DNA from 2 places in the Janthinobacterium sp. 64 genome. Region 2 is predicted to be linked to the other one. Evidence: predicted binding sites of a transcription regulator. Region 2 holds the regulator's gene; the other holds the start of a gene.
The links. The regulator FliA, encoded in region 2, starts transcription of late flagellar genes. The targets are predictions, from matches to a motif close to CTAAAGTTTNNNNNNNNNNNGCCGNTA.

Region 1 (11,820 bases), 2.7 Mb from region 2:
GCGCGCGGAGGCATCGGCCTGCGGCGCCGCCGCCAGTCCTTCGACGAGGCCGATGATGCGCTCGTTGGTGGCGTTGGCGAGGATGGCGAACGAGCCCCAGCTGCTGCGGTCGGCAGGAATCTCCGTGCTGCGCAGCCAGTCGCCATTCACGTAGTCGTAGAAGTCGTCACCAGGCAAGACTTTGACGGGGACAGCGGCAGTGGCGCCGGCGGCCTGGCCGTGCGCCTGGGCCGGCAAACCGGCCAGCGAGACGCCGGCCAGGGCGAGGACGATGGCAGCCTGGACTGGCGTCCGGGGCCAGGAAAAACGCAAACCGTGCATGGCGATCCTTTCGATGAAAACAAGAAATTCATAGCCTGAAATCATACCTTTTTTGGGCCAAAAAACCGCCCCCAAACTTTTTTGCATGCGGACAAAAAAACGGCCTATAGTTTCACGACCCCGTGCCGCGTGTACGCCAAGGAGATTGCCATGCAACTGGAAGCGCTGTTCCAGCAACCCCACGCCCTGCCTGCCGCCCCGAAGATCGTCAATGAACTGGTGCGCAGTTTCGACAATCCCGCCATTGCCACCGAGGAGATCGCGCGCCAGCTGGGAGCGGACCCGGTGCTGAGCGCCAAGCTGCTGCGGCTGGCCAACTCGGCCTATTACCACGTCTCGCGCAGCATCGGCACGGTCGAAGACGCCGTGCTGATGCTCGGTTTTGTGACCGTGCGCACCCTCGTCATCAGCTCGGGCCTGGTCAGCGGCTACAAGACCGTGCCCGGCCTGAATCTGCCGCAGTTCTGGCGCTACAGCCTGCACAGCGCCGTGTCGGCCCGCTGGATCGCCAGGCAGACCGGCGACAACCAGGACCTGGCCTTCACCATCGGCATGATGCATGCGATCGGTCAACTGGTGATCCATGCCGCCATGCCCGAGCAAGCCATGCAGCTCGACAAGATCGCGCCGCCGCTCGATGCGCGCCGGCTTGATGCGGAACGGGTGTCGCTGGGCTATGACTATGCGCAAGTGGGCGCCGAACTGACGCGCCGCTGGAAGTTCCCCAGCACCTTTGCCGAAGCCATCGCCGCCTTTCCCGATCCGCTGGCCAAAGCGCCCTTGAACCGCCTGGCCGCCATCGTGCACCTGGCCTCCTGGCGTGCGCGCATCGAGGAAAATGCGTTGAGCGCGGAAGAAATCATCGCCTGCTACCCGAATGACGTGGCTGAAGCGCTCGGTTTACCGCCGTCCGTGCTGGTGGACAGGATGCCGCCGCCTGCCGAACTGAGCGCGGGACTGGAAGAACTCGTCAAATAAAGCAATCGCGGCCGGAATCGTCAGCCCAGCATCCATGCGGGTTTTGCGGGCGATTCCGGCGGCCGGCCAAAACCATGCACATTATTTTCACTTTTTTTTCAAAAACACCCTCAAGTTCCCGCTGAATCTGCCGCTAACCTGGACAAGCGGTAATCCATTCACTAGTTACGGGTGTGCTCATGACCTCCAACGACGTTCTTTCGATGTATGAAAATATTGCAGGAATGACCAATAAAATGGTCGTGGCCGCACGTTCGAACGATTGGGATGGCCTCGACACCCTGGAAAACCAGTGCGCCAGCGCCGCCAGCGCGACCATGACGGGCAAGGTGCCCGCCCTGGCCGGCGCCTCGCGCCTGCGCAAGATCGACTTGCTCAAGCAAATCCTGGCCAATGACCGCGAAATCCGCGCCATCACAGAACCGTGGATGACGCAGCTGCCGAGCGCCATGCACGGCGCCCGCGCCCGCATGTAAGAAGTTGCCGCACCAGAAACAAGAAAAGCACCCGCGGGTGCTTTTTTTACGTCTGCCGCCGTGCCGGGGAGCGCGCCAGTTGCGACGCTCGAAAAGCAAGGAGGAGGGAATTTGGAAGGCGAACCCCAGGTATCTCCTGGCGTCGCCTCGCTGCCGGTTGCATCCGGCGTTCGCGAGCACATCGTCGGCATCGCAAACCGCTTCCAGTCCCAGGCGTTTATGCAACGCTACACCTGTTTGCCGCGCCACACTATCGTTGGTGACTGCGCCAGGCTGGGGCTGTTTTGTCGTAGAGCAAGTCCACTGAGTTAATCATATCACCATCTTTGAAAAATAGGCAACACCCTACACAGGCACTTCCTATCTTTTTTGAATATCTTTTTTTATATCAAATTTGTAGCCACATTAACGCGAGAACGGCTCCGCTTCCGGCTCAGCTGCCGCCCCCTCTTCCACCGCCTCCGTCAGCACGGGCACATCCTTGCTCTTGCGGCGGAACGGTTTGCGCAGCAAGACCCAGTATTTCGACGGCGCGCCCGGCCCCGCCGCCTGCTTGCGCTTGCGCACGACATACGCGATAAGCGCCGTCAACAGCAGGAAGGCCACGGTGCCGATACCGAGCCACAGCAAGCCGTTGCCGCCCGTTTTCTTTTCCTTGTCGGCGGCTGGCGCCGCGTGCAGCGGCTTGGGCTTGGCATGCGGCGCCTGCGCCTCGGCCGGCGCGGCAGCAGGCGCAGCGGCGGCGGTAGCGGTGGCAGGCTGAGCCAGCGCCTTTTGCAAGGCGCCTATCTTGCCTTCCAATTCACCAAGCTTGGCATTCAGGGCCGCATTTTTCTCATCCAGCGCCACGCACGCTTGCGCCTGCCCGGCATCCGCCTGCGGTGCGCAAGCGGCCACGGGCGCCGTGGCGCGGCGCAGCGGCGGACGCAGCGCGGGAGCAGCCGGCGCAGGCGCGGCGGGCGGCGGCACGAACACGCGCGCCGGGCGCACCAGGCCCTCGGCGCGCGCGCGGGCCGCCAGCGCGGCGGCATCGGGCGGCGGCGCGCCGGGTGCAGCGCGCGGCAGCGGCATGGGCATGGGTACCGGAATGGCGGGCCTGGCTGGCGCACTGGCAGCAGCGGCGGCAGCGGCGGGTGGAGCCGGCGTCAGCCACAGCGTACCCAGACGCACGACGGCGCCATTGCCATTGCCCAGCAACAAATACAAATGCACGTGGCCCGCCTGGATGGCTTGCCGCGTTGTCACGCGCACATAGTGGCGCCCACCGCGCTCCAGCGGGCTGATCGTCAAAGTTTGCAAGGCCGGGTCCATGCCGATGCCGCCACCGCGGTACACATCGGGCGAGGCCAGGCGCACGGTTACGCCATTGACATCTTCGGGTGCCAGCGCCGTCAGCTCGATCTCTGCCAGCAAGGGCTGGCCCACGTGCGACAGCACGGCCATCTCGCCCAGTTCGGCCGCCATGACGGGCGGCAAGGCCAGGCTGGCCGCGGCGCACGCGATCAGGGACCAACGGGGAATAATGCTGCTGTGCATGGACTGATCGCTTTGATAACAGGATAAATAATGGGGACTCGCCTGTCTTTAACGGCAGGAAATCGCAAAAATATAGATGGGCCAAAGCAAAAATGATGCAATACAGCATCATCCTGTGTCTTTTTGACGCCTGGAGTACACTCGATCCACCTCCATCGATGAAAGGGATGCCATGAGTAGCAGAATCGAACGCGACAGTTTCGGCCCGATCGACGTACCCGCCGACCGGCTGTGGGGAGCGCAAACGCAGCGCTCGCTTGAGCATTTCCATATTTCCACGGAAAAGATGCCGCCTGAACTGATCGCCGCCCTGGCCACCGTCAAGCGCGCGGCCGCCCACGTCAACCTGGACCTGGGCCTATTGGATGGCAAGAAGGCCATCGCGATCACGCAAGCGGCTGACGAAGTGCTGGCCGGCAAGCACGATGCGGAATTCCCGCTGGCCGTCTGGCAGACGGGCTCTGGCACGCAAAGCAATATGAACATGAATGAAGTGCTGGCCAACCGAGGTTCCGAGCTGATCGGCGGCTTGCGCGGTGAAGCGCGCCTGCTGCACCCGAACGACGACGTCAACCTGGGCCAGTCCTCAAACGACATCTTCCCCACCGCCATCCACGTGGCGGCCGCCCTGGCCGTCGCCAATACGGTCTTGCCGCCGCTGCGCCAGCTGCGCGCCACGCTCGACGCGAAAGCGACGGAATTTTCCGACATCGTCAAGATCGGCCGCACCCATTTGCAGGATGCGACGCCGCTGACCCTGGGCCAGGAATTTTCCGGCTACGTGGCGCAGCTGGACTTTGCCGAACACATCATCACGGCAGCGTTGCCGCCGCTGCTGCAACTGGCCGCCGGCGGCACGGCTGTCGGCACGGGCCTGAATGCCCACGCGGAATTTGCCGGCCGCATCGCACAAGAACTGGCGCGCCTGACGGGCCAGCCGTTCGAGACGGCCAGCAACAAGTTTGCCGCCCTGGCCGCCCACGATGCGCTCGTCGCTGCCCATGGCGCGCTGAAAACCCTGGCCACGGCGCTGATGAAAATCGCCAACGACGTGCGCTGGATGGCGTCCGGCCCCCGTTCCGGCCTCGGTGAAATCACGATCCCCGAAAACGAGCCGGGCAGCTCCATCATGCCGGGCAAGGTCAATCCCACCCAGTGCGAAGCACTGACCATGCTGTGCTGCCAGGTGTTCGGCAATGACGTCGCCATCACGGTGGGCGGCGCCTCGGGCAATTTCGAACTGAACGTCTTCAAACCCTTGATTGCGCACAACTTCCTGCAAAGCGCGCGCCTGCTGGGCGACGGCATGCGCAGCTTCGACGCGCATTGCGCGCATGGCATCGAACCGAACCGTGCTCGCATCGCCGACCTGATGGAGCGCTCCTTGATGCTGGTCACGGCCCTGGCGCCCCATATCGGCTACGACAAGGCGGCGCACATCGCCAAGCAGGCCCAGCATGACGGCACGACCTTGAAGCAAGCGGCACTGGCCTTGGGCTATGTAACGGAAGAGCAATTCAGTGCGTGGATCGTGCCCCTGGAGATGACGCAGCCCAAGAAAAGTTAAGGCTCAGCCTGCATTCTCCCCCGCTTCATGTAAACTATGACCTTAGTTAACACCGTCATCAAGTGTTGAAAACACATCATTGCAATAAGGGATACAATGCAAAAAGTAAGCTTTGATTTAACATCCGAGTTCGTCGAGCTGAACCAGCTGTTGAAGCTGGTCGGCTTGTGCGACAGCGGTGGCGCAGGCAAGGTCATGGTCGATAGCGGCGTCGTGAAGGTCGATGGCAAGAAGGAATTGCGCAAGACCGCCAAGATCCGCGCCGGCCAGGTCGTCAGCGTGGGCGATATCCGTATTACGGTCGTCGCTCCCGCCTGATCCGGGCATGGGGCGCGAAAGCAGCCCCATGCGTCCAGCCAGCTGCCTGCATCAAGCTGCAACACGTCGTTATTGTCAGATAAATATCGATTGCGGAAGGGAAGCGCCATGGACCATCCCGAACAAGGTACGCGCAGCCAGGAACGCCTGATCGGCGACTTGCGCCAGGTAATAGAAAACGCGGAAGAATTGCTGCGTAACACAGACAAATACACCAGCAGCCTGTATCAAAGCGCGCGCGCGAGGCTGCAACTGGCCCTCGTCGCGGCCACGGCCGAACTGGCCCGCTTTGAAGAAGAGCAAGTGACGCGCATGATGGATGCCACCCTGGCCGCGAACGCCCTGTACCGCGATCAGACGGGCGAAGCGCGCCTGCTGCGGGCTTTCGAATAAACTATCACGCCAACAACACCGCGTGCGCCAGCCACTGGCGCAAGTGTGCCGCCAGGTCGAATGCCGGGTCCCGCTCAAACGCCGCATCGAGCGCGGCGCCAAACGACTGGCCCTGCTGCAACATGACCAAGGCGGCATGCGCGGCCGCCTCCACTACCAGCACCTGCGCCTTCCAGCGCGGCCGGCATATGAGCGCCCAGCTGGCCACCTGCATATCGCGCGGAAACTTCCCCTGCCCTTCACCTTCCTGATGCGCCTGCCACAGGGCCGCCACGTGCCAGCTGGATGCCAGCAAGGCGCAGGCGGGCTGCAGGCTGAAACGGCGCGCTTCCAGTTGATCGGGAGGCAAGGAGGCCAGCGCCTCGGGCGCGATGCCCGGCGCATCGGCCGCGTAATGGGCCAGGTGCACGGCCCATTCCAGGCGCGCCATGTCCGGCAGATACGGCAACTCGGCCGCAGGTGGAAAACTGGTCAGAAAATCGGCGAAACGCTCGCCAAACTGGTTCAAATCGGCGCTATCTGACGGATACTGGCGGCCGTACGCGCGCGCCAGGCCGCCAAAGAATGCCTCGCCCACCAGCGCCAGCACGACGGGATAGGCGTGGCCCAAGGTGCGGCGCGAGGCTGTGCTCATGTTGCCGCGGTACAAAGAGAAACGCTGCGGCACCGATTCTCCCGCGAACGATGGCAACGTTGCCGCAGTATCGAGCAAGGCCGTGGCAAATGCGTGCTGGCCGGCCGCCAGCGCGTCAAGCGAGACCGGTGATGGCGGTGGCCGTGGCAGCACCGGTACCCCATGCCACGGCGAATGTTGCTCGTGCTGCGCCAGCATCGCTTGCGCCTTGCTTGCCTCGCCCAGCAGGATATCGAGCGGCGGCAAATCCGTGTCCCATTCGACCAGGGTGGGCACGGCGCCAAAGCGCAGCAAGGCGGCCGCATACAAGCCCCATACGGGCTCGGCCACTGCGGCGCCATGGTGGTCGATCACGGCGTGCGGCGTCAGCAGATGGCCGCCCAGGTGCAGCTCGCCCACGCTGCCCGGCGCGATGCTTTGCATGGCAAGCAGGGCGTCTTCGCCGTGGTTGCACTGGTTCACATACAAGTTGTTGATATCGAGCAGCAGGCCGCAGCCGCTGCGGCGCGCCAGTTCCGCCAGGAATTGCGCCTCGCTCATGGCATCGTCGGCAAAACGCAGGTAAGTGGAGACATTCTCCAGCAAGATCGGCCTTTTCAGCACATCCTGCACCCTTCCCACTCTGGCACACAGCAAATCGAGGGCCGCGCCATTCAAGGCCAGCGGCAACAAATCATTGAGTTGCTGCTGCGCCACGGCACCCCAGCTCAGATGTTCCGACACGAGGGCCGGCTCGATGCGCTCGACCACGGCGCGCACGCGCTGCAAATGGGGCTCGGAAAAGCCGTGCGCGGATCCCAGGCCGAGGCCCACGCCATGCAGGCTGAGCGGGTAATCCTGGCGCAGGGTGTGCAGCACATGATTATCCCAGCCCGACGGCTGCAGATAATTTTCAGTATGTACTTCCAGCCAGCCGACCTTGGGCCGGCGCGCCAGGAAGTCGCGGTAATGCGCGGCACGCAGGCCGACGCCGGCAAGCGCCTGGATGGGCGGCGGCATGGGCAAGCGCAAGCTTACGGCTGCGTGGCCGGTTTGGCGGCCTTGCCGGCCTTGATGGGCTTGACGGAGCCGCCCGCCTGTTCGCACGTGCCCTTGGCAACATAGGCCCATTCCGTGGGCAGGCTGTCTGCCTCGGCCTGGCCTGCGCAGGAATGCGCACCATCGGATGAGGCACAATCGTTCTGCCCCGCCTTGGCGACGCCGTAGCATTTTTCCTTGTCGCCAGGGGCTGGGCCATCGTGCGCGGCCGCGTTAAGGGTAGTGCCGGCACAGAGGCCCGCGAGGGCGGCGGCGATGAGAGCTTGACGTTTGTTCATGGGGATTCCTCTTGCATGGGTCGAAGTAATCGATAAGTAATCGCGGCAAATCACGGCACGCCCCGGGCTGCACGATGGGCAGCGCGAGGTGTTGGACGTCATTCTACTGAATCGGCCGCGCCATGGGGAGCCATCTTCTAGCAGTCAATTGTATGGAGGGGGGGGGAAGTGGAACGACAGACAAAAACGCCCACTCTCCACTGTCGATGACGGTGGTGCGGGCGTCAAGAGAGCGGGCGCCAGGCTGGCGCCGCCGGACTGCGCTCAGGCGGTCGTGTTGATGCGGTTGCCGAGGTGAGCCGGCAGGCTCGGCGCCGACTGTACCGGTGGCAACGCTGCCAGCAAGGCAGTGGCAGTCGAGCTTTGAATATCCTGGGCTTTTTTCAGGACGGTCAAGCCGACGGCTTGCCGCGTGCCTGTCTCTGCCATCGTGGTTGACAGTTGAGCAATGCTTCCGACGTCCATACGTTTCTCCAATGAGGTTCTACCATTATTAACGGATGCCGCCGGCAAACCTTTAGCTTATTTTTCCAGCTTATTTTCCAACTGCAGCAGCAACCAGGCCAGCACGTGCTCGCGCGCATTCAAGTCCAGCCATACTACGCCTTCGCGCAAGTCGGCCGGCGCCGGGCTGTCGGAGGCCACGGCGATCACATGCGGGTCATGCGGATACAAAGGCGCCTGCCCCACTTCAGGGCGGAACACTTCCAGCTTGGGAATGGGGTCCGTCTTGAAACCTTCGACCAGGGTCAGGTCCGCCGGCCCCATGCGGGCCAATTGCTGCGCCAGGCTCGGCTCGGGCGCGCCGCGCAGTTCATGCACGATGGCAAAACGGTAAGGCGACGCCACCAGCACTTCCGCCGCCCCTGCCAGGCGCAACCGGGCACTGTCTTTTTGCGGCGGCTCCAGCGCCAGGTCATGGTGACTATGCTTGACCAGGTTGACGCGCAAGCCGCGCGCCGCCAGTTCCTTCACCACAAATTCCAGCAGGGTCGTCTTGCCGCTACCGGAACGGCCGATCACACCGAGTACCGGGTGGGCGGGCATCGCATCGTGCATGGTCACTCCTTGTTTGAGAAGCAGTGATTATACGCAGCCCTGTCGACGCCAGCGCCCGGCGCGGGCGCCATGCATTGCCCAGCTCATCGCCCAAGTCAAGCGCCGCCAGGTTTTCCACCATTGTTCGCACCGGCGGGCGCCTGCCGCCGGCGCCTGCCCGACGTTTTATTGGCAGCTTCATTATTGACCGTCCGGGCATTCCTGGCCGTGCGCGCCAATTGCCGGTGCGCGGCGATCGCGCCGGCCTCGGTATCGGACTGGAACGGTACGGCGGCGGCAGTGGCCAGCTCGCCATCGGGCGGACAAGCGGACGCCAGCGAAGTAAAATCCTGCGCCCGCACATCCGCTTCCCATGCGGCCCGCTGCGCCAGTACAGCAGCAGGCACGGCGGGCGCCGCGCGCGCTTGCGCCAGGGTCAGCACGGCGCCCAGGCCGCTGGCGGCCGCCACGCGCGCCCCCATCTGTGGCAAGCCACCATCGGCGGCGCGGCAAAAGCGCTGCAGGATGGTTTTGATGATCGACGTGTGATCGACCACCTGGTGGCTGACGCTGCCCGGCGCGATCAGCGGCGACACCAGCAGCATGGGCACGCGCACGCCGTAGCGGCGAAACGCGGGGTCGTCATCGACGGCAGCGGGCGGCGGCACATGGTCGAAAAAGCCGCCGTGCTCGTCATAACTGAGAATTAGCAGGGTGCGTGGCCAGGCGGGACCGCGCGACAGGGCCTGGTAAACCTGCGCCACCAGCGCCTGGCCGGCGCGGATATCGGCCGGCGGGTGGTCGTCATTGTCGAAGAAATGCGGATCGATCCAGCTCACCGAGGGCAAGGTGCCCGCCAGCGCATCGCCGATGAAGCCATAGCGGCGCGCGCTGGAGCCGAAGGGTTCATACCACTCGGACGAGCGGTAATGGTCGTCGCTGAAGGCCAGGCTCCACGGTTTCCAGGCGGAATAAAATTTCCAGCCGACCTGGGCCCGGTCCAGGTGGCGCACGAAGGACTTGTTCGCATACAGGGGCACACGCTTGCTGTCGCGGCTGCCGGCCGCCTTGCCGCTGATGGCATACAGGCGGTTGGGCCAGGTGGCGCCCGGCACGGAACTGTAGCAACGGTCGCAGACGCAGAACTGCTGCGCCAGGAAATCATACATGGGCAAGTCGGATGCATTGTAGTAACCCATCACCAGGTCGATGTCGGGGTCGCCCGGATGCGTTTGCGCATAGTCGTCGACAAAGCCGCCGTTATTGTTTTGCAATTGCTGCGCCACCGACATGCCCGTATGCGACGGGTCTTGCTGCGGGCCGAAAGCCGTGCGGCGCAAATGGTGCACGGGGTAGTTCACGCCCGCATGCACATTGGCATGGCTGGCCTGCAAGCCATCGATGTCGGTGCGCCCGCCTTCCAGGCTCAGGTAGCCCAGCATGTGGTCAAACGAGCGGTTTTCCATCATCAGCACGACGATATGCTCGATGCGCGCCAGATTTTCCGGCGCATCCGTATCAAGCGCACCCTCACCTGCAGCTGCGGCAGCAATCATCGGAACTCCCCGGCCGCGCACACGGTCGCAGCGACCCTGGTTCGACCAGGCCAGGCCAGTATGGTTCAGCTATGGCGGCCCGGCCTTGATGCGCAACAAGTCAATACGGCACGCGGTAGCGGTAACCCTTGAAACTGAAGATGGCCGCCTTCGGCTGCAGCTTTTCCAGCACCAGGCCGGGCGCCAGCTCCTCGCCTTCATGGCGCAGGACCTTGTCGATCAGCAACAGGCGGTCGGCCGGATTCTTCGAATAGATATAGCCGCCGATGGCAATGGCGGGGATTTGCCGCTGTATCGGCTCGGGCAAGTCGCGCATGCCGGGTACGCTCTCTTCGGCTGCAGGCGCAGGAGCGGGGACAGGCGGAGCGGCCTGACCGGGCGTCTCCTGCTTCGGCTCCGCCACAGGCCTGGCATGGTGCACGGGCGCGGCGGTGGCCGCTGGCGGCACCGGCACCGGTACAGCCACAGGCGCCGGCACAGGGACTGCGGGCGGGACGACTGCTGGCACAGGCGCGGGCACAGCCTGAGCCAGCACGGCAGGAGCGGCTACAGCCGCCGTGGCCGATGCCTGCCAGGGCTGCCACAGCAGCAGTGCGGCAGCGACGGCCACGGCGACGCCGCCCAGCGCCAGCCACACGGGCGTGCGCCGGGCAGAAGCGGACGCTGCGCCATCATGCAGCTGCACTTGCGGTGCGTGAATCGACGGCAACTCGCCCAGCTGGCGCTCGGCCTGCGATTTTTTCAGTGCTTCAAGTATGTAGGACATCTTATTTCCCCGCCACCATCGCCGTCGCAGCGGGTGCTGCCACGGCAGGAGCTGCGCTGCTCAGGCGCGGCTCCGCGTTGTCACCCAGTTGCCTCAGGCGTATATACGTTTTCGGACCCGCCAGGCCATCGGCCCGCAGGTTCTGGCTTTGCTGGAAAGCGCGCAGCTGGCCTTGCATCTCGGCATCAAGTGGCAGATTGGCTGCCGGCGCCGGCAAGCCCCGCTGCTGCGCCAGGCGCTGCGCCAGCCAGTCCACGTCCGCGCCGCGGGCACCCAGCGGCACCTCGTCGCGCCAGCTGCGCGGGGCGCGCCAGAAGGTCGTGAAACTGCCATCGCTGCGCTGCGCCAGCTGGGCCAGCGGCAGGCTTTGCTGTTTACCATCGAGCATCAAGGTGGCCGTCTCGCCCTGCAAGCGCGTCAGCAGCGCCAGCTGTTCCACTCCTTGCCCATCGCGCAAGGCCAGCATGGCGGGCGTGTCCAGCACGCGCAGCTCGGCGATGCCGCCCCGGCTGTGCAGGCAGCGCAGGCCGGCGCGCGCGCCCGCCTGGCAAGCGTCGCCGGCCGGCAACTGCTCGCCCCACATTGCAGCCAGCTGGCGCAGCACGGCGTTGCGGTCCGGCACGCTGGCGGGTGCAGGCGCGGGCGCCGTCGCAGGAACAGTGGCGGCAACGGGCGCCGCCACGGCGGGCGCTTTCGCCACGGCCACTGTGGCAGGCGCGTGCGGCATGAACTGCCAGGCCAGCGCGGCCGTGACGACGGCGCCGGCCAGCACGCCGCCGGCCACGTGCGGCCAGCGCAAGCCCCGTCCGGCAGCCGGCTTGCCCTCTTCGGCAAATACTTCCTCGGCGGCGCGACGCAGGATCTGGCGCGTCACCTGCGGCTGGTTTTCCACATAGGCGCCCAGCAGCGCGCGGTCGCACA
Region 2 (11,820 bases):
CAATTCAAAGCGAGGATCTGGGTGGCTTTCGCCGCGTTATTCTCGGCATTCTTCAACAAACTCATTTGTGTTTCGAACTGGCGCGCCAGGGCGATCATGCTGACCATCGAGTCGACGGGGCTGACATTGCTGCCTTCGAGCGCGCCCGTCGTCAATTTGACGGCCTGGTCGGCCTGCGCCACCGTGCCATCCTTCAGACGGAACAGGCCGTCGTCGCCGCGCACCAGTTGCTGCTCGGGCGGGTTGACCAGCTTGATGCGTCCCAGTACCGTGGACGGGCCCGGCGGCACATCGGTGGAAATCGTGCCCACCGTGCCATCGCTGGCGATGGACACCGTCACACCGGGCGGAATGGCCAGCGGTCCCGTGTCACCCTGCACCATCAGGCCCGATTGTGTCTGCAACATGCCGTTTTCATTGAGCTTGAAGGCGCCGTTGCGCGTATAGGCTTCGGAACCGTCAGCCGACTGCACCGCGATCCAGCCGCCGTTCTCCACGGCCACGTCGAGCGCGCGGCCCGTGTGCTGCATGGGTCCTTGCGTGAAATCGGAACCGACCGTCGAATCGACGACAAAGGTGCGCGTCGGCATCATGCCGTCGGCCACCACGGGCACGGCGCGAAACGAGTCGAGCTGGGCACGGAAACCCGTGCTGGTGGCGTTCGCCAGGTTATTCGCCGTGGTCGCCTGCTTGTCGAGGATGTGCTTGGCGCCCGAGCCGGCGGTGTAGATGAGACGGTCCATGTGTTTCTCCGTGCAAAACAAAAGCTGGGGTCAGACCCGGCGGGGGAATGCGCCGCAATGCGGCACATTCCGGTCACGAAGTGACTGACTCCCTGATTATTAACGCAGGTTAACCAAAGTCTGCAAGACCGAATCCTGCGTCTTGATGGTCTGCGCATTCGCCTGGTAGGCGCGCTGGGCCGTGATCATGTTGACCAGTTCGGCCGTCAGGTCCACGTTCGACACTTCCACGGCCGAGGCGCGCAAGTCGCCCAGACCGCCCGAGCTCGGCGAACCCGTCATGGGACTGCCCGAGGTCGAGCTTTCCACCCAGGCGTTGTTGCCCAGCGGTTCGAGGCCATTCGGATTGGCAAACTTGGTCAACACCACCTGGCCCAGGTCGCGCGTCTTGCCATTGTTGTACTGCCCCTGGATCACGCCATCGGAACCCACGACGAAACGGTCCAGCTGGCCGGCCGCATAGCCATCGGCCACGGTGCGCTTTTCGCTGGTGGACGAGCTGAGCTGGGTGGAATTGGTGAAGTCGACCTTGATCGCCAGGTTCGCGTTCGCGCCCGTGGCGGGGAAGACGGGCAGGTTGACCGTCACCGGCAGGGTTTGCGGCGGCGTCAGGCCCAGCATGGCAGCCTTGTCCAGGCTGCCGACGCTGTTGAACACCAGCGAGGCCGACCTCACGGCGGGCACCTCGGTCACCGAGGAAATATTGGCGTCGATCTGGTCCGGCGTGAAGCTGGAATTGATGCCATTGGGCACGGCGCTGCCATAGGTGGCGCTGATGGCATTCAACTGAGCGGTGCTGGCGCCGGCCAGCACGGCGGCGGCGCGCACGGCCGCGCCAGCCGCATTGCCATAGGCGACGGCGGCGGTCGTGATCGCCGCAGGCACCAGCGGCACTGCCGTGACGGCGGCCTGGTAGGCTGCGCGCGCGGCCAGCGAGGCGGCATCGGTCTGCGCCGCGGATGCCACTTTCGCGCTGGTAATTTCCTTGCCGTCAGTCGTCGTGTACACATCCCAGGTATTGGTGCCCGTCTTGACATAGAAATTGGACATGGTGTGCGCATTGCCCAGAGAGTCATAGACGGGCACGGGGAATTGCTGGGTCCACGACTTTTGCTCGCCCACGGTGAACGGCACCACGGTCGGCATCAGCGATTTGGAATCGAGGTTGATCTGGGTATCGACCTTGGTGGTCGCCTTCGGCGCCATGTCGGACGGATCGATCTGCAGGGGCACGGTAGCGCCGGCCAGGATCTTGCCGTTCGCATCGGCCGGGTAGCCGGTCAGCTGGGCTTTTTGCGCATTGATGATGAAGCCGCTCTTGTCGACCTGGAACTGGCCGTTGCGCGAATACTGGATGGCGCCGTTCACGCTGGTGCGGAAGAAACCGCCGCCATTGATGGCGATGTCGAGCGGATTGGACGAGCTTTCCAGGTTACCCTGGTTGAACAGCTGCGCCACTTGCGACACGGATACGCCGATGCCGGGCTGGTTGCCGCCCACGCCATACAGGGAGTTGGCATAGATGTCGGCGAACTGCGCCTGCGACTGCTTGAAACCCACGGTGGCCGAGTTGGCGATATTGTTGCCGATGACGTCCAGCGATTTGGCGGCGCCATTCAAGCCGCTCAGGCCTTGTTGGAAAGACATTGTGTTCTCCTGGTAGAAATTAGGGGTAGAGGATCTACGCTACAAATGAGCGGCTTACAAAATCTGTTTCACATCGGCCATGGTGATGCTGCCCACGCCCGGCACGTTCAATTTCACGCCATTCGCGCCCGTCGACACGCTGGCAACCGAGCCGAACATCAGCGCCGCCGCATCGGTCAGCTTGGCGCCGCCGCGCGTCGCTTCCACCGAGAAGGTGTAGGCGCCGTCGGCCAGCACGACCGGCTTGCCATCTTTGTCGAGCTCGGCCGTGGAGCCGTTCCAGCCCAGCGGCAAGGTACCCGCATCCTGCGGGCCCAGGTCGATCGAATGGACTTCCTTGCCCGCACTGTTGTAGATGATGACCTTGACCTTGTCGGCCGGCGTCGCCAGGTCCACGCCCAGCAGGGCGGCGCTCTTGCTCAAGTTGATGTTCTTGCCTGCCGTCAGCACGCCGTGGCCGATGATATTGGCCGCCTGCATCGATTCGGCCTGCTGGTAGCTGGTCTTGAGCGTTTCGAGCGTGGTATTGAGCTTGTTGACGCCCGTCACCGTGGACAGCTGGGCCAGCTGGCTCGTCAGCTGCGCATTGTCCAGCGGGTTCATCGGGTCCTGGTTTTGCAGCTGGGTCACCAGCAGGGTCAGGAATTTGTTCGTTTCTTCCTCGACGCTGCCCTTCTCGGCCGTCGTCTTCTTCGGATTCATCGTCGCCATCAGGTCGGTGACTTTGGGGGTGCTGGTATCGATGGTTGCCATAATGGTCAGTCAGCCTTATTGGCCGAGCGTAAGGGTTTTCAGGAGCAGCGACTTGGCCGCGTTCATGGTTTCCACATTGGTCTGGTACGAGCGCGAGGCCGACAGCATGTTGACCATCTCGTCGACCGTATTCACGTTGGGCATGGTGACGTAGCCCTTCTCGTCGGCCAGCGGGTTCTTCGGGTCGTAGACCAGCTTCATCGGCGACGGATCCTCGATCACTTTCTGCACCTTGACGGCCGTGGCGCCGTTGGCCATGGGCACGGCCTCGAACACCACCTGCTTGGCGCGATAGGCTTCGCCGTTGGCGCTGGTGGCGCTGTCGGCATTGGCCAGGTTGCTGGCCACCGTGTTCAGGCGCTGCGCCTGCGCGCTCATGGCCGAACCGGACACGTTGAAGATATTAAACAGCGACATGATTATTGTCCTCCCTGGATGGCCGTCAGCATGCCCTTGATCTGCGAGTTGAGGAACGTCACGGCCGCCTCGTAGCGGATGGCGTTGTCGGCAAAGGCGTTGCGTTCAAGATCCATATCGACCGTATTGCCATCGACGGCGCCCTGGGCCGGCGCGCGGTACAGCAGCGGCGTGCCGTCGGCCAGGGTCTCGACCTTGCCGCCCGTGCCGCTCCCTGCGGCAGCGGCGACGCCCTTGCCCGGCAAATGCTGCGGCGCCGTGCCCTTCAGGGCCGGCGGCACGCCATCCTTGCGCGCCATCGCGCCCTTCAGCGCGCTGGCGAAATCGACATCGCGCGCCTTGTAGTTGGGCGTATCGGCATTGGCGATATTCGAGGCGAGCAATTCCTGGCGCGTCGAGCGCAGGCTCAGCGCCGTCTCGTTGAAGCGCATGTAATCGTCGAGTTTCCCTATCATGTCAGGCTCCGGAAAGATCTGCCACTGGCGCCCGAGATGGCGGAAGGATGGCGGTATAGTGATGACAGGAAACATAGTACGGTGCCCACCGGCAAGGCCATCGCCGGATCAGACCGTACTTTTACCCCTTAATCGGCGCTTCAATCAGGACTGCGCGCACTATCATGGCACTATTCCAGAGGCCTATCACCATGAAAACACCGCTCGCTTTCTTCTTCGCCCTAGCCGCCCTGCCACTGCTGGCGCAGGCGCAAAACGCCGGCCGGCAGACGCCGGAAGCGCTGCGCAATAGCGTGGAACAATTCCTGCAGGTACAAAGCAACGGCTTGCCAGGCAAGGTGACGATCAGCGTCGGCGCCGTCGATCCGCGCCTGAACCTGGCCGCCTGCCCCGCGCCGCAAGCGTTCATGGCGCCAGGCGCGCGCGCCTGGGGCAAGACTACCGTGGGCGTGCGCTGCACGGCACCCAGCAACTGGACCATCTATTTGCAAGCCAACGTGGCCGTCGTGGGCGACTACGTGGCCAGCGCCGTGCCGCTGGCGCAAGGGCAAGCCATCGACGCCAGCCAGCTGGTGACGATGCAGGGCGACCTGGCGGCATTGCCCGCAGGCATCGCCACCGACATGGCCCAAGTGGTGGGCGCCAGCACGAATATTTCCTTGCCACCAGGCACGCCGATGCGCCTCGACACCCTGCGCCGCAAGCCGGTGGTCATGCAAGGCCAGCTGGTGCGCGTCGTTTCCAGTGGAAACGGCTTCCAGGTGGCATCAGAAGGACGCGCCATCGGCAGCGCCGGCGATGGCCAGACGGTGCAGGTACGCACGCAGAGCGGCCAGCAGATCAGCGGCGTGGCGCGCGCGGGTGGCATGGTGGAGGTCGCCTTTTAACGCGGATAGATAGCGATATTGTAGTCTGGCGCACTAAAGTTCCTGGATAAGATGCCGATAAGAAGTCATATCCCGGAGTTTTTTGACTTCGACCAGACGAGGATCACGCTGTGAAAATTACCGACAACACCATTAAAAGCAATCCCGGCCTGCCGGTGGCGCCCGCGAATACCTCGGGCGCCCGGAATGCCGAGAAAGCCCAGGCAACACCGACGACGTCGGACAATGTACGTCTGTCGCCGCAAGGACAGGCATTAGCGGCCAGTGCAACTGCCGGCAGCGGCGCCGTGTTCGACACGAAAAAAGTCGAACGCATCAAGCTGGCGATCGCCGACGGCCAGTTCCAGGTCAACTCTGAAAAAGTGGCGGACGGTCTCCTCGACACAGTCAAGGACCTGCTGCACTCACGAAATAGATAGGTTCCCTCATGCAATCAGTGACTCCGTTTTCCAGCCTGCGCGACGAGCAACAGCTCATGACCACATTGCTGGCATTGATGAAAGAAGAACAGCGGCATCTGGTTGCGGCTGACATTGATGCAATCACGGAGCTCACGGTGCGCAAGACGGCACTCGTCGGACAATTGAGCCAGCTGGCGGCGCAACGCCACCAGGCGCTGGCGGCAGCCGGTTTCACGGCCGCCGAAGCGGGCATGGAAGACTGGCTGGCCGGCGCCGGCGAAGCCGAGGCGGCGCCCCTGTGGAAAACATTGCTCGACACGACGCGCGAAGCGAAAGAACAGAACCGGCTCAACAGCCTGCTGGTCAACAAGCACATGCTGCACACGCAAGGCGCCCTGAACGCCATGCGCCCCACGGCCCAGAGCGGCAATTTCTATGGCCCCAGCGGCCAGGCGATGACCAACACGGCCAGCCGGCGCGTCGTCATCGGCTAAAACCCTGATTCGACGCTTATCCCAAGAAATCGGGAAAGACGAGCGACCCGCACAGTATTAATCCATTGCTGCACGCATGCGCCGTGGCCGCCGCCACATAAGCAGGCGCCAGGCCCAGGCTGCGCGCCGCCAGGTAGCAGGCCGCGAAGAGACCTCCGGCAATCAACGTCATGCTGGCATGCAAAATGCCGGAGCCGCCCATGACATGCAAGAGGGAAAACAGCATCGCGCTGGCCAGCAGGCTGTAGCTGGCACGCACATTGTAGCGGCGCAACACTTCAAGCGGCAGCCACTGCCCGATGAGCGTCTCGAACAGCGGCGCCCAGACGACGACCGTCCAGAATATCCGGGCCGTGCCGGCGCCTTGCAGCGATGATGAAGCGGAGCCGCCCAGCTGCTCTGGCGAGAACAAGGCCAGGGCTGCCAACAGCAGCAGCATGGCAATGAGAGAATTGACGGCGCCCGCGCACAAGCCCAGGCGCATGGCGCCCCGCATGGGGCGCTTGGCCATGCTCGCCCGCAGCGCAGCCAGGTTGACAGCCAGTCGTGGCACCGGCAAGTTCGTCGCTTTCAACATCCCTACATTTATCCCCATGGCGTGCCCGGCCCACAGGGCAGGTGTGCGGCCATCATACCGCGACAGCATAGCGCCAAACAACACTAATTGTTGCAAGGCATGCATGCCCTGTGCGCCTCAACCGTGGGCGGGTCGCCCCGTGTGCTGGCGCCATTTCGCCACGATGGCTTGCGCCCTGGCACTGGCGGCCGCCTGCTGCTCCGGCGTCAGCTCATCCTGCAGCCAGTGCCAGTATTCATCCTGGTACGGATTGGTGACGCCGGGAGCGAGGATATCGTCGTAGACCTGGCGCAGGGCCAGCAGGTAGCCATACGCTTGCGGCGCATCTTTCTGCACCACCTCGCCGTCGCGCAGATACGCCATCATCAGGGTAGCCACGCTGGTCAGTTCCGCCGCGTCCGCCTGCACGGTCAGCTGGGCGATGGCTTGCCGCTTCCATGCCTGCACCAGCGGATCGTCGGGACGGTTGCGCAGCGCGCTGCGGTCGCCGAACGGCCCTTCCGACAGGAACAGGGTGGCGGCGCCCGGCACGCCCGCCTTCGCGGCGCTGGCCAGGTAACCCAGGCGGTCGTCGCGCTGGCGCTGTGTCAGGCCCGCGCACAGCTGCTGCTGGGCGGCTTTTTCTTCCGCCGTCATCTCGCGTCCCAGTTCGAATTCCAGCCCCGGCAAGCGGCTTTCGCGCTGGAAGACGATGCAGTCGTCGAGCAGGTTGAAGGCCGCATACGCGTCTTCCGGCCTGCCGCTGGCGGCCAGGCGTTCGAGCCGCTGCGCCAAAGTCACGGCAACGGGCGCGGCATCGGCGGCCGGGGTGGCGTCGATATTCAGATACGATGCCAGGCTGCGTCCCGGTGGTGCGCTGGCGGCAGCGCTGGCCACAGATTGCGGCGCGCCGCCGTCCGGTGCGGGCCAGTACGCCAGCGCCAGCGCTGCCGCGATGGCAGCGGTGATGGCAATGCCGGTAAGTTTGATAGTCATCATGAGTGGCGCGCGTGGACTGGAAGCGCACGTTACCACAGGTGCGCGCTGGCATGCCGCACGCGGCGCGGGCAATCAGCCGCCGGCTTTTTTCGCCTGGTGGCCCAGCTTGGCCAGCGCGGCCACGATGGTGTCCACGTGGTCGCCCTGCACTTCGATCACGCCATCCTTGACGGTGCCGCCCGAGCCGCACTGCGTGCGCAACTGCTTGCCCAGCAGGGCCAGCGCAATGGCGTCCAGCGCCAGGCCTTTTACCACCGTGACGCTCTTGCCGCCACGGCCCTTGGTCTGGCGCGACACGCGCACCGAACCATCGCCGATTGGTGCCGCCTTGGCTTGCGCCTTGCACGCGCATTGCGCCAGCGGCTGGCGGCAGGCGGGACACATGCGGCCCGTTTCGGTGGAATACACTAGACCGCCCAGGGAACTGCTTTTCATGATGGAGAGATAAAAAGGGAGAAGGCCGCGATTGTACCAAGCGCCGGGGTTCAGTTGGCCGGAGCAGGTGCGACGGGCGGCGTCGGCACTTCCGTCACCGTCTCGGGAATGCCCGACAAGATCGTCACGGCGACCCTGCGGTTGCGCGCGCGCCCTTCCGGCGTGGCGTTCGGCGCCACGGGGATGTTGTCGGCGTGGCCCACGGCCGTCAGGCGCGACGCTTGCACGCCGCTGGCGATGAACAGGCGCACCACGGCACTGGCGCGCGCGGCCGACAGTTCCCAGTTCGAAGCAAAGGTCGAATTGCTGATCGGCTGGACATCCGTATGCCCTTCCACCTGCACCGCGTGGGGATCGTCCTTGAGCAGCACGGCCACGGCGCGCAAGGCCTGGTCCGACTCCATCGTCAGCCCAGCCGCGCCCGGGTCGAACAGCACGCTGGCATTGATTTCCACGCTCACGCCGCGGCTCGTCTGCGTCACGCGCACCTTGCCTTCCTTGACCAGCGGCGCCAGCGTGGACGTGAGGTCCTGCGCCAGGCGCGTCATGTGTTCGCGCTCGCGTCGGATGGCTTCCGTGCGGCGTTTCAGGGCGGGGTTCGGCAGCGGGATCGCTTGCGGCGCTTCCATGATGATGGGCGGCGCGCCCTTGTCCAGGCTGAAGGCCTGGCCGATGGCATTCTGGAAGACGCGGTACTTGCCTTCGTTGACTTGCGAAATCGCGTACATGACGACGAAAAAGGCGAACAGCAGGGTGATGAAGTCGGCGTACGAGATCAGCCAGCGGTCCTGGTTGTCCGGTTCCTCGTCATACTTCCTGCGCGCGCGCCGCATCATGCTCAGTGCTCGTGCAAGAGACTGGAAACGCGCTCTTCGATGATGCGCGTATGGTCGCCCGTGGCGATGTCGTACAGCACGGCGGCCGTGATTTCATACTGCAGCACGCGGCGCGAGACGATGGCCTTGAGTTTGTTCGCCACCGGCAGGAACAGCAGGTTGGCCAGGCCGACGCCATAAATCGTCGAGACAAACGCCACGGCGATGCCGCCGCCCAGTTTGCTCGGGTCGGTGAGGTTTTCCATCACGTGTATCAAGCCCAGCACGGCGCCCAGGATGCCGATGGTGGGCGAGTAGCCTGCCGCCGATTCCCATACCTTGACGGCCTGGCGCTCGGCCATTTCGTAGGCGGAGATTTCCACGTCGAGCAGCTGGCGCAGCTTGTCGGGCGCGATGCCGTCGACGATCATGCGCAAGCCCTTGGCATTGAAGCGGTCGGCCGTGTTTTCCATCAGGCGTTCTAGCGCCAGCGGACCGTCGCGGCGCGCCGTCAGACTCCATAGTCCGATGTCGCGCGCCAGCGCGGCGCGCGTGTCGGCGGGCGGCAGGAAGACCCAGCGCAGCATTTCCAGGCCGCGCACGAAGGTGCGCAGCCGCGTTTGCAGCAGCACGGCGCCGAAGGTGCCGATGACCACGATGGCGAAGGCGGCCGGCTGCAGCAGGGAGGCCATCTTGCCGCCTTCCAGTGCCTGGCCGACCAGGAGGCCCGCCAGCGCCAGCGCCAGCCCGATTACGCTGGACCAGTCCACGCCAGCTCCCTCAAGGTTGCGCGCAGGCGCGCGACGGCCTGGGTATGCAGCTGCGAGACGCGCGATTCGGACACGCCCATCACCGCGCCGATCTCCTTCAGGTTCAGCTCTTCTTCGTAGTACAGGCCCATGAGTATTTTCTCGCGTGGCGGCAGCGCGTCGATGGCATCGATCACGGATTGCCGGAAATCGGTATCGAGCAGGGACCGCAAGGGGTCGCTGTCCTCGTCCACGCAATGGCGGTCGAGAAAGCTGTCATTGCCGTCCGGGTCATGAAAGTCTTCGTAGTACAGCAGCTGGTGGCCGCCGCCGTCGCCCAGCATTTCCTGGTAATCGGCGAGCGACATTTTCAGCAATTTTGCCACTTCCGACTCCGTCGGCGGATGTCCCAGGCGCTGCTGCAAAATGCTCATCGCCTCTTCGATCTTGCGCATGTTCTGGCGCATGCTGCGCGGCAGCCAGTCGCTGGTGCGCAATTCGTCGAGCATGGCGCCGCGGATGCGCAGCACGGCATACGTCTCGAACTGCGCGCCATGCGTCTCTTCATAGCGGCTGATGGCGTCGAGCAGGCCGATCATGCCGGCCTGGATCAGGTCATCGACCTCGACCGAAGGCGGCAATTTCGCCTTCATATGGTGCGCCAGACGCTTCACCAGCGGAATATGCTCCGTCAGCAAATAGTCCTTGTTCGATTTCCCTTTGACCGTGTACATAGGCTGCTTATTGTTTTAACTGCTATCGTGTGCTGATGCTGGATTCAGACGCTGAACTGGTGCGGGCTCCCCGTCTGGTACAAGGTGCCACCGAGCACCGGCGCCGCCGAACGGGCCAGCCGCTCGGCCAGTCCGCGAAACGCCACCGAGGCTCCCGCCAGCGGAAAGGCATCGACCACGCTGCGGCCCAGACGCGCCGCGCGGTGCAGATACTCATCGGCAGGCACCGATCCCATCGAGGTCAGTTTCACGGCCAGGTAGCGGCTCGCCGCCTGCGCCATATTATCGTATACCACTTTTGCTTCGGATTCGGAAGCGCCGGTGACCAGAATGCCGAACGGACGGCGCCCCAGTTCCTGGCTCAGGCGCTTGATCAGGCAGTACGCCGCCTTGATCGAGGTGGCGCTGGTCGACACTTGCACCACGATATCCGACGAGGCCATCAGCGGCACGGGGAAGCAATCGCCCGCGTCGGCGACGACGCCGTCGACCAGCACGATGCCGCTCTGGCGCGCCAGCACTTCGAAAGTCTTGCCCAGGCGGCGCAGTTCGTCCTCGCCCGCATAGTCCATGCTGTCCATCAGGTGGTTGCGCGCGCCCAGGCTGGCCACGCCGAAGCCTTGCGGCACCTGGTGGATGACCTGGTTCAGGGCGCACTGCTGGCGCGCCACGTCGCGCAGGCTGGCGCCGTGCGCCAGTCCCAGGCGCGCGGCGACGCCGTCGCTGCCGCCGCTGGCGTCGAGCAGCAGCACGTCATTGCCGCCGTAGACCAGCGAGGCGCCCAGGTTGACCAGCATGGCGCCCTTGTCGTCCTGCGGCGTGGCCGATAAAAATGTCATCACGCGCGGCTGCGGGCCGGCCAGCATGCGGCGCAAGCCTTCGGCCTGGTCGAAATCGAAATTAGCCAAGGCGCACCCCGCGCGCTTCATTGTTGCGTGCGGCCGCCTGCGCCATCAGGAGCGGCAGTTCGGCATCGGAAAACTGCGTCGCCGCCGCATCGCGCTTGAGCTTGAAGGCGCGGTCGATCAGGTAGCCGCGGTCGGCCAGGTACAGGTCTTCCGGCACGCGCTGGCCGTTCGACACATAAAACAGGTTCAGTTTCTGGCGGATCACCACGTCGAGCACATTGCCGATCGAGGCCGCTTCATCGAGCTTGGTCATGATGCAGCCGGCCAAGCCGCTGCCCTGGTAGGCGCGCACGACTTCATTCAAGGTTTCCTGCGTGGCCGTGGAGTTCAGGCACAGCAAACGTTTCACGTCGGCGCCGGCGCCCGACAGCATGGCCACCTGCTCCGTCACCATCTGGTCGCGCTGGCTCACGCCCACGGTATCGATCAGCACCGTGTGCTTGTTCTTCAATTCTTTCAGGGCGATGCGCAGGTCCGCCTCGTCCTTCACCGAATGCACCATCACGCCGAGGATTTTGCCATAGATGCGCAATTGCTCATGCGCGCCGATACGATAGGCGTCCGTGGTGATCAGGGCCAGTTTTTCAGGGCCGTGGCGCATCACGCAGCGGGCCGCCAGCTTGGCCGTGCTGGTGGTCTTGCCGACACCGGTCGGGCCGACCAGCGCAAACACGCCGCCCTGCTCCAGCATGGCGTCTTCATTGGCGACGGTATTGAGGTTACGGCTCAGGACGGTCTTGATCCAGCGCATGCTTTGCGCGCCATCGAGGCCGGCGGGCAGCTTGTCGATCAGGTAGCGCGCCAGGCTGGCCGAGAAACCGGCGGCC

Region 1: the regulator FliA is predicted to act here: its motif matches at 1,409-1,435, upstream of CLU91_RS22555 (flagellar protein FliT).

What each region holds. Positions count from the first base shown of each region.
Region 1 covers NZ_PHUG01000001.1:5,123,597-5,135,416, reverse strand. The annotation lists gene CLU91_RS22565 (M13 family metallopeptidase) at 1-321, opposite strand, end outside; gene CLU91_RS22560 (HDOD domain-containing protein) at 472-1,299, shown strand; gene CLU91_RS22555 (flagellar protein FliT) at 1,524-1,775, shown strand; gene CLU91_RS22550 (FimV/HubP-related protein) at 2,181-3,311, opposite strand; gene fumC (class II fumarate hydratase) at 3,484-4,878, shown strand; gene CLU91_RS22540 (RNA-binding S4 domain-containing protein) at 4,975-5,196, shown strand; gene CLU91_RS22535 (hypothetical protein) at 5,305-5,589, shown strand; gene bufB (MNIO family bufferin maturase) at 5,594-7,222, opposite strand; gene CLU91_RS22525 (BufA1 family periplasmic bufferin-type metallophore) at 7,237-7,539, opposite strand; gene CLU91_RS22520 (YjfB family protein) at 7,804-8,004, opposite strand; gene mobB (molybdopterin-guanine dinucleotide biosynthesis protein B) at 8,062-8,598, opposite strand; gene CLU91_RS22510 (alkaline phosphatase family protein) at 8,694-10,133, opposite strand; gene CLU91_RS22505 (general secretion pathway protein GspB) at 10,234-10,899, opposite strand; gene CLU91_RS22500 (ExeA family protein) at 10,901-11,820, opposite strand, start outside.
Region 2 covers NZ_PHUG01000001.1:2,444,655-2,456,474, forward strand. The annotation lists gene CLU91_RS10720 (flagellar basal body rod protein FlgF) at 1-743, opposite strand, end outside; gene CLU91_RS10725 (flagellar hook protein FlgE) at 843-2,390, opposite strand; gene CLU91_RS10730 (flagellar hook assembly protein FlgD) at 2,445-3,143, opposite strand; gene flgC (flagellar basal body rod protein FlgC) at 3,159-3,560, opposite strand; gene flgB (flagellar basal body rod protein FlgB) at 3,563-4,015, opposite strand; gene flgA (flagellar basal body P-ring formation chaperone FlgA) at 4,207-4,902, shown strand; gene flgM (flagellar biosynthesis anti-sigma factor FlgM) at 5,013-5,321, shown strand; gene CLU91_RS10755 (flagella synthesis protein FlgN) at 5,330-5,797, shown strand; gene CLU91_RS10760 (CPBP family glutamic-type intramembrane protease) at 5,814-6,350, opposite strand; gene CLU91_RS10765 (hypothetical protein) at 6,492-7,352, opposite strand; gene CLU91_RS10770 (translation initiation factor Sui1) at 7,425-7,787, opposite strand; gene motD (flagellar motor protein MotD) at 7,838-8,620, opposite strand; gene CLU91_RS10780 (flagellar motor protein) at 8,626-9,372, opposite strand; gene CLU91_RS10785 (RNA polymerase sigma factor FliA) at 9,354-10,085, opposite strand; gene CLU91_RS10790 (MinD/ParA family ATP-binding protein) at 10,130-10,993, opposite strand; gene flhF (flagellar biosynthesis protein FlhF) at 10,986-11,820, opposite strand, start outside.